DNA from 3 places in the Micromonospora sp. NPDC048040 genome. Region 3 is predicted to be linked to each of the others. Evidence: riboswitches for the same ligand, from Rfam matches in the RefSeq annotation. Region 3 holds a riboswitch; each other region holds the start of a gene.
The links. Region 3 has a riboswitch for cyclic di-AMP ahead of ACZ6O2_RS09470 (C40 family peptidase). Riboswitches for the same ligand answer to the same signal wherever they lie in the genome.

Region 1 (3,265 bases), on a different contig from region 3:
CGGCCCGGCCGAAGCGGGACCCGTTCCAGCTGGCCGGCGGGGTCCGCGAGCTGAGCACGTTCGCCGACCGGCAGCGCGCGGCCCGCGAGGCGGCGCGGCAGCGCCCGGAGGACTACCGGGAGTACGCGCACGTCGTGGTCGACGAGTCGCAGGACGTCTCGCCGATGCAGTGGCGCATGATCGGCCGGCGCGGACGGCTGGCCTCGTGGACGGTGGTGGGCGACCCGGCGCAGACGGCGTGGACCGGCGACCCGGAGGAGCTGGCCCGCGCCCGGGACCAGGCGCTGGGCCGGCGCAAGCGGCACCACTTCACCCTGACCACGAACTACCGCAACTCGGCGGAGATCTTCGCGGTGGCGGCGGCCGAGATCCGCCGGCTGCACCCGGACCTCCCGCTGCCCAGGGCGGTGCGCTCCACCGGCGTCGACCCGGTCGAGCTGGCGGTGCTGCCGGCGGAGCTGGAGACCGCCGTGGTGACGGCGGCCACGGCGTTGCTGGCCGAGGTGGAGGGCACCGTGGGCGTGATCACCCCGGTGCCCCGCCGGGACGAGGTGGCCGGGTGGCTGGGCGGGCTGGGCGCGCCGCGCCTGCAGGTGGTGACCAGCCTGGAGGCCAAGGGCATGGAGTACGACGGCGTGGTCCTGGTCGCCCCGGGCGAGATCCGGGCCGACCCGGGTTCGGGCGTACGGACGCTCTACGTCGCGCTGTCGCGGGCCACCCAGCGGCTGACCACCGTCGACCCGACCGGCTGAGTCGTCCCGACCGGCTGAGTCGCCGACCGCCGCCGGGCAATCACTTGCACATATTGCGATGTGAGCATAGATTGAACCGGGTCCTGACGGGTGACGGAAGGTGGGCGCGTGGGTGCAGGTCATGACCACCACCACGGGTCGGTCGCGAATGCCGCGCACCGCCACCGGGGCCGCCTCTGGGCGGCGTTCGCGCTGCTCGGCGCCCTGATGGCGGTGGAGGCGGTGGCCGCCTTCCGCACCGGCTCGCTGGCTCTGCTGAGCGACGCCGGGCACATGTTCACCGACGTGCTCGGCATCGGCATGGCGCTCGCGGCGATCACCGCGACCCGGCGCGCCGGCGCGGACCCGCAGCGCACCTTCGGCCTCTACCGGCTGGAGGTGCTGGCCGCCCTGGCCAACGCCGTGCTGCTCTCCGGCGTCGCGGTCTACGTGGTCGTCGAGGCCGTACGCCGGTTCGGCGACCCGCCGGAGGTGCTCGCCGGCCCGATGCTCGCGGTCGCCGTGCTCGGCCTGCTCGCCAACGTGGCCGCCTTCGCCCTGCTGCGGTCCGGGGCGAAGGAGAGCATCAACATGCAGGGCGCGTACCTGGAGGTGCTGGGCGACCTGCTGGGCTCACTCGGCGTGATCGGCGCGGCCCTGCTGATCGCCGTCACCGACTGGTGGTGGGCGGACCCGCTGGTCGCGGTGGCGATCGGGATGCTCATCCTGCCCCGCACCTGGCGGCTCGGGCGCGCCGCGCTGCGCATCCTGGTGCAGGCCGCGCCGGAGCACCTCGAGGTCACCAGGGTGCACGACCGGCTGGCCGCCGTGCCCGGCGTGGCCGAGGTGCACGACCTGCACGTCTGGACGCTGACCTCCGGGATGGAGGTGGCCTCGGCGCACCTGACGATGGAGCCGGGCGCGGAGGTCGGCGCGGTGCTCACCGCAGCCCGGACGGCCCTGCACGAGGACTTCCAGATCGAGCACGCGACGTTGCAGATCGAGCCGGGGGCGTCTCCCGGGGCCTGCGGGTCGGTTGAGTGGTAATGAGCACAGCCTTAAATCTGGGAGAGTATTGTTGACTTATGTCGGATTTGACGGTAAGCGGGCAGGCACCCTCAGTCACCTGCGCTGCACCAGTCACACCGGCACCGGTAGGCTCGGCTCCGGCCTCCGCCAGGCGGCACCCACCGGTGCCGGCGGTGGCCGCCGCCTAATCGCCCGGCGGGGCGAACCGGGGAACCATGTTCGTGGGGTGCATCCGCGTCAGCGGTAGGGATCTTCCGTCCCAAACCCGTCAGCTAACCCGGTCGGCGGCTGACGGAAGGACACGTGTATGCCAGTGATGGCACCTGTACGACGACGCGCCGCCCGGTTGGCGGCCCTGATCGCCGCGACGCTCGCCCTCGGCGCCGCGGTCACCCCGGTCACCACCGCCCCCGCGGCGGCCGCCTCCCGGGCCGGCCTGCTCGCCGCAGCCCCCGGCCAGGACCAGGAGGGCGGCACGCCCGCCCTGCGGGCCCAGCTCGAAGCCGCCAGCAAGGGCTACCTGGACGCCAAGCGGGCGCTGGACACGTCGGTCAAGCGGCAGCAGCAGCTCGCCGCGCAGCTCAAGACGACCGAGAGCGAGCTGACCGAGCGGAACAGCAAGGTCGGCGAGATCGCCGGAGTGGCCTACCGGACCGGCCGGCTGGGGGTGGTTTCCGCCCTGCTCAACAGCAGCTCGCCGGACGGCTTCATGGACCGGGCCGCCGCTCTCGACGCGGTGGCCGCCAACGAGGACCGGGCGCTCCGCGAGCTCCAGGAGACCCGAGACCAGGCCACCCGCACCAAGCTCGCCCTGGACGGCGAGATCCGGGAGCAGCGCAAGCAGGTCACGGTGATGGCCAAGCGCAAGGAGCAGGCGGAGCGGGCGCTGACGGTCGCCAACCGGTCGCAGGCAAGTGGCGGCGGGCCGGGCGGCAGCTCCACCGCGACGGCGAAGCCGGCGCCACGCAACTCCGACGGGTCCTGGCCGTCCGAGTCGTGCAGCGTCAACGACCCCACCCCCGCCAACGGCTGCATCACCCCGCGCACCCTGCACGCGCTGAACCAGGCCAAGGCGGCCGGCTTCACCCGCTACGTCTCCTGCTACCGCCCCGGCGGCTCCGGCGAGCACCCCAAGGGCCGGGCCTGCGACTTCGCGGCACAGAAGAGCGGGTTCGGCGGCGACGCCACCGGCGGCGACAGGACGTACGGCAACAACCTGGCGGCGTACTTCGTCAAGAACGCCGACCGGCTCGCCGTGCTCTACGTGATCTGGTACAGGCAGATCTGGCTGCCCAGCAGCGGCTGGAAGTCGTACAGCGGGGCCAACGGCGACCCGTCCAGCGACCACACCAACCACGTGCACCTGTCGGTCTACTGACGTTCGGCCCCGGTGACCCGCGGGCGGGTCACCGGGGCCGACCGCTCCCACCGCCACCTCCCCGGCCGACGGCCGGGGATTTCGCCGTGTCGGTGCCCGGCTCAGCCGGGCGGTGACTCCGGCGGGT
Region 2 (3,265 bases), on a different contig from region 3:
GGCCGTCGCGGTGCGTGACCGGCCCGCCACCACAGGGCGATCCACGGCGGCGGCCACCCGGGCACGCCGAACCGACCGGCCCGCCGGCACGTACCCCGCCCTGGATTCGTTGGGAGACACTCGATGGGCGCCGACCACACCCGTCCCGCACCGTCCGCCCCGCCGGGGGTGCGACGGATCCTCGTCGCGACGGTGGTGCCCCTCTTCGTCGCCACCCTGATCGCGGCCCTGCTGCTCTGGCCGTGGGACGCCCCGGACGCCGCGCCCGGCACCGATCCGCCCCGCCACCACGGCACGGTGACCCGGGTGGTGACGGAGCCGTGCCCGCCCACCCCGGAGGCGCCGGAGGGCGCCCCGGGCGCCGCGGAGGGCCCCTGCGGCACCGTGACCGTACGCGTCGACGACGGCCCCGACGCCGGCCAGCAGGTGGAGACGCCCGTACCGGCAGGGCCGGGGGCGCCGACGGTCGCGGTCGGCGACGAGATCATTCTGGTCCAGCTCACCGATCCCGCCGACCCCTCGGCGAGCGCCTACAACATCGCCGAGCACCAGCGCGGCGAGCCGCTGCTCTGGTTGGTGGTGCTCTTCGCCGCCGCGATCGTCGCGTTCGGGCGGTGGCGGGGGCTCGCGGCGCTGGCCGGCCTGGCGGCGAGCTTCGCCATCCTGCTGACCTTCGTGCTGCCCGGCATCAGCGCCGGCAGCCCACCGCTGCTGGTCGCGGTCGTCGGCGCGGCACTGATCATGTTCGTGGTGCTCTACCTGACGCACGGGGTGACCGCGCAGACCTCGGTCGCCGTGCTCGGCACGCTGGGCAGCCTGGTGCTGACGGGCGTGCTCGGCACGATCGCCACCGCGGCGACCCACCTGACCGGGTTCGGCACCGAGGACGCCACCACGCTGTCGATGTTCCAGGCCGACGTCGACCTGCACGGCCTGCTGCTCGCCGGGATCATCATCGGCTCGCTCGGCGTGCTCGACGACGTCACCGTGACGCAGGCCGCGACGGTCACCGAGCTGGCGCACGCCAACCCGGGGCTGTCCCGGATGCAGCTGTACCGGGCGGCCACCCGGGTCGGCCGCGCGCACATCGCCTCGACGGTGAACACCATCGTGCTGGCGTACGCCGGGGCCTCGCTGCCGGTGCTGCTCCTGCTGACCGCCGACTCCCGGGCGGTGAGCCAGATCCTGACCAGCGAGTTCCTGGCCCAGGAGATCGTCCGCAGCGCGGTCGCCACCCTGGGCCTGATCGCCGCCGTGCCGCTGACCACCGGGCTCGCGGCCGTGGTGACCACGGCCGGCCGGCGCGGCGGTGAGTCAGCCGACCGCGGCGCACCGCCGACCCCGCCTGCTCCCCGACCGGCGGCCGACCGGTCCGAGGCGCTGGAGGCCCTCAGCGGGCCGCGCGCCGGAAACACCCCCTCCGCCGCCCCCGCCGGGTGGCCCGACCGCGACGGGAGCACGGACACCGCATGGTGAAACTCCTCAGCGTGACCGATCAGGACGTCCCGCCTGATAAACGCGTCACTGCTCACCCTCCGCCGTTACGAAATAACGCATTTAGTCGGCTTAGGGACGTAGATCCCCGGCAGGGCTCTCGGGTAACCTCGCTGCCGGTCACCGCCGAAGGCGCGCAGCGGCGCCTGCGGTGCCGCCGCCCAATCGCCGCCAGGCGAGCCGGGGACCCAGGTACGTGGGGTGAATCCGCGACAGCGGTAGGGGCCACTTCCGCCCCGAACCCGTCAGCTAACCCGGTCGGCGGTCGACGGAAGGGAAAAATGTGACGGCACCCCTACGCCGCTGGTTGACACCTGTGGTGGCCGTGATCGCCGCCCTGGCCGTCTTCGCCGGGCCCCTCCCGGCGGCGGCCGCACCCACCCCACCGCCCCAGCCCTCCGGCCACGGGGACGACGAGCCCAAGCTGCTCAACGACCTGATCGAGACGCGGAACCGCAACTACGTCCAGGCCAAGGCGAAGCTCGCGAAGTCGAAGAAGCGCCAACTGGAACTGGCCCTGGAGGTCGACCGGGCGCAGGCCGACCTGGCAGCGCTGGCCCCACAGGTGAGCCAGATCGCCGCCCAGTCCTACCGGACCGGGCGGATCGGCGCGGTGTCGATGCTGCTGGACACCGCCAGCCCCGACTCGTTCGTCAAGCGCGCCGCCGCCCTCGACGAGCTGAACCTGGTCAACTCCAAGAAACTCGCCGAGGTGAACGCGGTCAAGAACCGCGCCGAGCAGGCCAAGCTGGCGCTCGACGCCGAGGTTCGCGAGCAGACGAAGCTGACCAACGAGATGGCCCGCGGCAAGCGCGAGGCGGAGAAGGCGCTCGCACTGGTCGGCGGCAGGGGGCTGACCAGCGGCAAGGTGGTCGCCACCTCGCCGGTGGCCCGGATGGCACCGGGTCGTACTGCCGACGGCGACTGGAAGCCCCTGTCCTGCACCGAGGACGACCCCACCACCTCCGGCTGCATCACCGCGCGCACGCTGCACATGTACAAGGAGGTCAAGCGGGCCGGCTTCAACCGCTTCGTCGGCTGTTACCGCTCCGGCGGGCCGTACGAGCATCCGAAGGGCCGGGCCTGCGACTGGTCGCTGCAGAGGAGTGGCTTCTCCCCCTGGCACAACGACGACACCTACATGTACGGCAACAACCTGACCGCGTTCCTGGTCCGTAACGCCGACCGGCTCGGCATCTACTACGTGATCTGGAACCGGCAGATCTGGTTCCCGGCGACCGGCTGGAAGTCCTACAGCGGCCCGTCGAACCATACGGACCACGTGCACGTGTCGCTGCTCTGACGGCAGCCAACGACAGGGCCGCCCCGCAGTCGCGGGGCGGCCCTGTCGGCGTCTGTCGCCGTGTCGGCGTCCGTGACCCTGCTTGCGTCCACGGCCTGTGGTCGCCCGTGGCCCTGCCGACGCCTGTGGCCCTCGTCGCCGGGCGTCGTCGGGCGTCCGGGCCGGGCCGCCGGGCGAGCGCGGGAACCGGTCAGGCGAGGGCGGCGCTGGCGGCCGGCTGTGCCCCGTCGACCGCGCCCGGCCCGGTGGGCGCGGCGGCGACCCCCCGCGGCTCGCCGGTCGGCACGGCGGTGACCGCCCGCGCCTCGCCGGCGGCCAGCCGGTACGACATGCCCACGACGGCGCAGCGCCCGGCGGCAACCTCGGCGGCGAGTACGGCCGACCTGTCCAGCATCGCCTCGACGGTCTGCGCGATGTGGATGTCGACGATCCGGTCGATGTCGTCCACGCCCTCGGCGGCGGCGCGGC
Region 3 (3,265 bases):
GCACGCTCGCGCTGGAGCCGTTCGAGCCCACGCTGGTGCAACCGTCCAGCATCGACGTACGCCTGGACAAGCTCTTCCGCGTCTTCAACAACCATCTCTACACCCACATCGACCCGGCGATGCAGCAGGACGACCTGACGTCGATGGTCGAGGTGCCCGAGGGCGAGCCGTTCGTGCTGCACCCGGGCGAGTTCGTGCTCGCCTCGACGCTGGAGGTGATCTCCCTCGGCGACCAGCTCGCCGGGCGGCTGGAGGGCAAGTCGAGCCTGGGACGGCTCGGCCTGCTCACCCACTCCACCGCGGGCTTCATCGACCCGGGCTTCTCCGGCCACGTGACGCTGGAGCTGTCCAACGTGGCCAACCTGCCCATCACCCTCTGGCCGGGCATGAAAATCGGTCAGCTCTGCATCTTCCGGCTCTCGTCGCCGGCCGAGCACCCGTACGGCTCGGCCGTCTACGGCTCGCGCTACCAGGGGCAGCGCGGCCCGACCCCGAGCCGCTCCTGGCAGCACTGGCGTACCTGGCCGACCCGCTGACCCGACAGTCGCCGTGAGAACGGGCCCTTCCGCCACCGGGTGTGCCAGGAAGGGCCCGTTCCTCACCCACTCAGCCGGGGCGGCCGTAACTGTGGATCGGGCCGTCGTCGACCTTCTTCATCTTCACCGGCACCCCGGCTCGGGAGGCGTGCACCACCCAGCCCCCGCCGACGTACATGCCGACGTGGTGCAGGTCGCTGTAGTAGAAGACCAGGTCTCCCGGACGCAGCTCGCCCCGGCTGACGGTCGCGGTGACCCGGCGCTGCTGCGCGGCGTTGTGCGGCAGCGAGACCCCGGCCTTCGCCCAGGCGGCGAGCATCAGGCCCGAGCAGTCGTACGCGTTCGGGCCCTCGGCGCCCCAGACGTAGGGCTTGCCGATCTGGGCGCAGGCGAACTTGACCGCGGTGCCGGCCCCGCCACCCGGGTAGCTGGCCGGGCAGGGGGCGGGGCGCAGCGAACCGCCGCCGCCGCTGCCGTAGATCCGCAGCCGCAGCTTCTGCAGCCGGTCGATCTCGGCGTTGATCTGCTTCTTCTTCGCGGCGAGCTGGGCCTCCGTCCGGCCGAGTTGGACGACCATCTCGTCGAGCGGGGCCTTCTTCTCGGCCAGCCGGTCGCGCAGCTCGGCGACCTGCCGCACGTCCTGCTGCTGGTGCTGGGCGAACCGGTCGAGCAGTTCGAGCTGGCCGATCATCTGGTCGGGCGAGCGGCTGCCCAGCAGGGCGTTGACGGCGGAGACGTTCTCGCCCTTGTAGGCGCGGACGGCCAGCGCGCTGACCTCCTCCATCGCCTGCTCGACCTGCTGTTCCAAGGGCTTGATCTGCTTGGCGAGGGCGTCGGCCTGCCGGCGTTTGGCGGCCAGGTCCTGGCGGGTGGCGTTGTGCCGTTCGATGATCGGTTCGAGCTTGTTCCAGTCCTCGTCGATCTGGCGCTCGATCTCGGCGACCGTCGGTTCGGCGTGGGCCGCCGTGGCGCCGCCGGTCAGGACGACGGCGAACGCGGCCAGGGCGGCGAGGGCGGTGGTGCAGCGGTACCAGCGTGGGCGCGGCGCAGCCGTCGTCGGGCCGGCAGGTGCCGACCGTGCCGACGGTGGCCGCGGGGCATGGTGTGCCACCGGGCTCCGTACTCCTTCTTCCCGTACCGCCTACCGGGTTAGCTGACGGGTTCGGGCGGGAAGGGGACGCCCTACCGCAGGTGCTGCGGATTCACCCCGGGGTACCTGGGTCCCCGGCTCGCTCGGGAGCGACTCGGCGGTGTCGGACCGTTACCGCCCGGATGGGCGGACTGTCGCCGGCCGACGAATGACCAGAGTAGAGACGGTCGTTATCGATCCGCAACCCATCGCGCCGTGACACACCGTATTCGTGTGGACCGGTGGGAGCGCGTAACTCCGGTCGACGAAATTTTCCTTCTTCAGTAAGTGACGCATGGAAAGGTATTGACCGGAGGTGGCGCCCGGGGCGAAGGTGGCCCCACATTCGCCCGTCCGACCTGGGGGTCTGATGCACCTGTCAGCGACATCGAGGAGCAGACGCGTCCTGCTGGCCGCCGCCGTGGCGGCCGCCCTGGCGGCGACGCCGCTCACCGCCGCCGGAACCGCCGCCGCCGCGCCGACGACCGACCGGCAGCAGCAGTACGCCGCCGCGGCCGCGGAGTACGGCGTGCCGGAGAGCGTCCTGCTCGGAGTCTCCTACCTGCAGTCCCGCTGGGACACCAACGCCGGAACGCCGAGCACCAGCGGCGGCTTCGGACCGATGCACCTCACCGACGCCGAGTACGTCGCCGCACTGCCCGGGGGCACCCACCACGACGAGGGCACCGAGGACCCGCGGGGCGACGACTCCCGCCCGTCCCTGGCCGGGGCGCACGAGCCGCCAGCCGCCCAGCCCCCCGCCGAAGCCTCGCTGCGGACGCTCGACGCCGCCGCCGGGCTGACCGGAGCCAGCGAGGAGGCGCTGCGCACGGACGTCACGGCCAACATCCGGGGTGGCGCGGCGCTGCTGGCCGCGTACCAGAAGGAGATCGGCGCCCCGGTCGGCGCCGACACGGACCCGGCGGCCTGGTACGGCGCGGTGGCCCGCTACTCCGGCGCGGACAGCGCCGACGCCGCGGCGGCCTTCGCCAACGAGGTGTACGCCGCCATCGCCGCCGGCGACAGCCGGCTGACCGACGACGGGCAGCAGGTCACCCTCGCCGCCCGCGCGGTGCAGCCGGAACGCTCCTGGCTGGACCGGCTGGGCCTGCGCAAGGTTGCCCGGCCCGACGGGCTGGAGTGCCCCGACACGATCTCCTGCGAGTGGATCCCGGCGCCCTACGCGCAGTACGGCCCGACCGTGGGTGACTACGGCAACCACGACCTCGCCGACCGGCCGGCCCAGCAGAAGATCGAGTACATCGTCATCCACGACACCGAGGGCTACTTCGGGCCCAGCGTCAACCTGGTCAAGGACCCGAGGCGGGTGGGCTGGCACTACACCCTGCGCTCGGTGGACGGCCACATCGCCCAGCACATCAAGACCAAGAACGTCGGCTGGCACGCCGGCAACTGGTACGTGAACGCCAAGTCCATCGGCCTGGAGCACGAGGGCTTCGCGGGGCACGGCACCTGGTACACCGAGGCGATGTACCGCACCTCCGCCAAGCTGGTCCGCCACCTGGCGCTGCGGTACAACATCCCGCTGGACCGGCAGCACATCATCGGTCACGACAACGTCCCCGGCACCGTCGCCTCG

Region 1: linked by a shared signal. The riboswitch ahead of ACZ6O2_RS04715 (coiled-coil domain-containing protein) and the one ahead of ACZ6O2_RS09470 (C40 family peptidase) in region 3 are both predicted to bind cyclic di-AMP.
Region 2: linked by a shared signal. The riboswitch ahead of ACZ6O2_RS07675 (coiled-coil domain-containing protein) and the one ahead of ACZ6O2_RS09470 (C40 family peptidase) in region 3 are both predicted to bind cyclic di-AMP.

Annotation. Positions count from the first base shown of each region.
Region 1 is NZ_JBVJGT010000003.1:40,029-43,293, reverse strand. Features, by position in the region: gene ACZ6O2_RS04725 (HelD family protein) at 1-752, shown strand, start outside; gene ACZ6O2_RS04720 (cation diffusion facilitator family transporter) at 861-1,778, shown strand; cyclic di-AMP (ydaO/yuaA leader) riboswitch at 1,932-2,063, shown strand; gene ACZ6O2_RS04715 (coiled-coil domain-containing protein) at 2,077-3,138, shown strand; gene ACZ6O2_RS04710 (SRPBCC family protein) at 3,240-3,265, opposite strand, start outside.
Region 2 is NZ_JBVJGT010000004.1:225,747-229,011, reverse strand. Features, by position in the region: gene ACZ6O2_RS07680 (YibE/F family protein) at 124-1,476, shown strand; cyclic di-AMP (ydaO/yuaA leader) riboswitch at 1,643-1,774, shown strand; gene ACZ6O2_RS07675 (coiled-coil domain-containing protein) at 1,778-2,797, shown strand; gene ACZ6O2_RS07670 (carbonic anhydrase) at 2,988-3,265, opposite strand, start outside.
Region 3 is NZ_JBVJGT010000006.1:50,819-54,083, reverse strand. Features, by position in the region: gene dcd (dCTP deaminase) at 1-536, shown strand, start outside; gene ACZ6O2_RS09470 (C40 family peptidase) at 607-1,647, opposite strand; cyclic di-AMP (ydaO/yuaA leader) riboswitch at 1,660-1,796, opposite strand; gene ACZ6O2_RS09465 (N-acetylmuramoyl-L-alanine amidase) at 2,036-3,265, shown strand, end outside.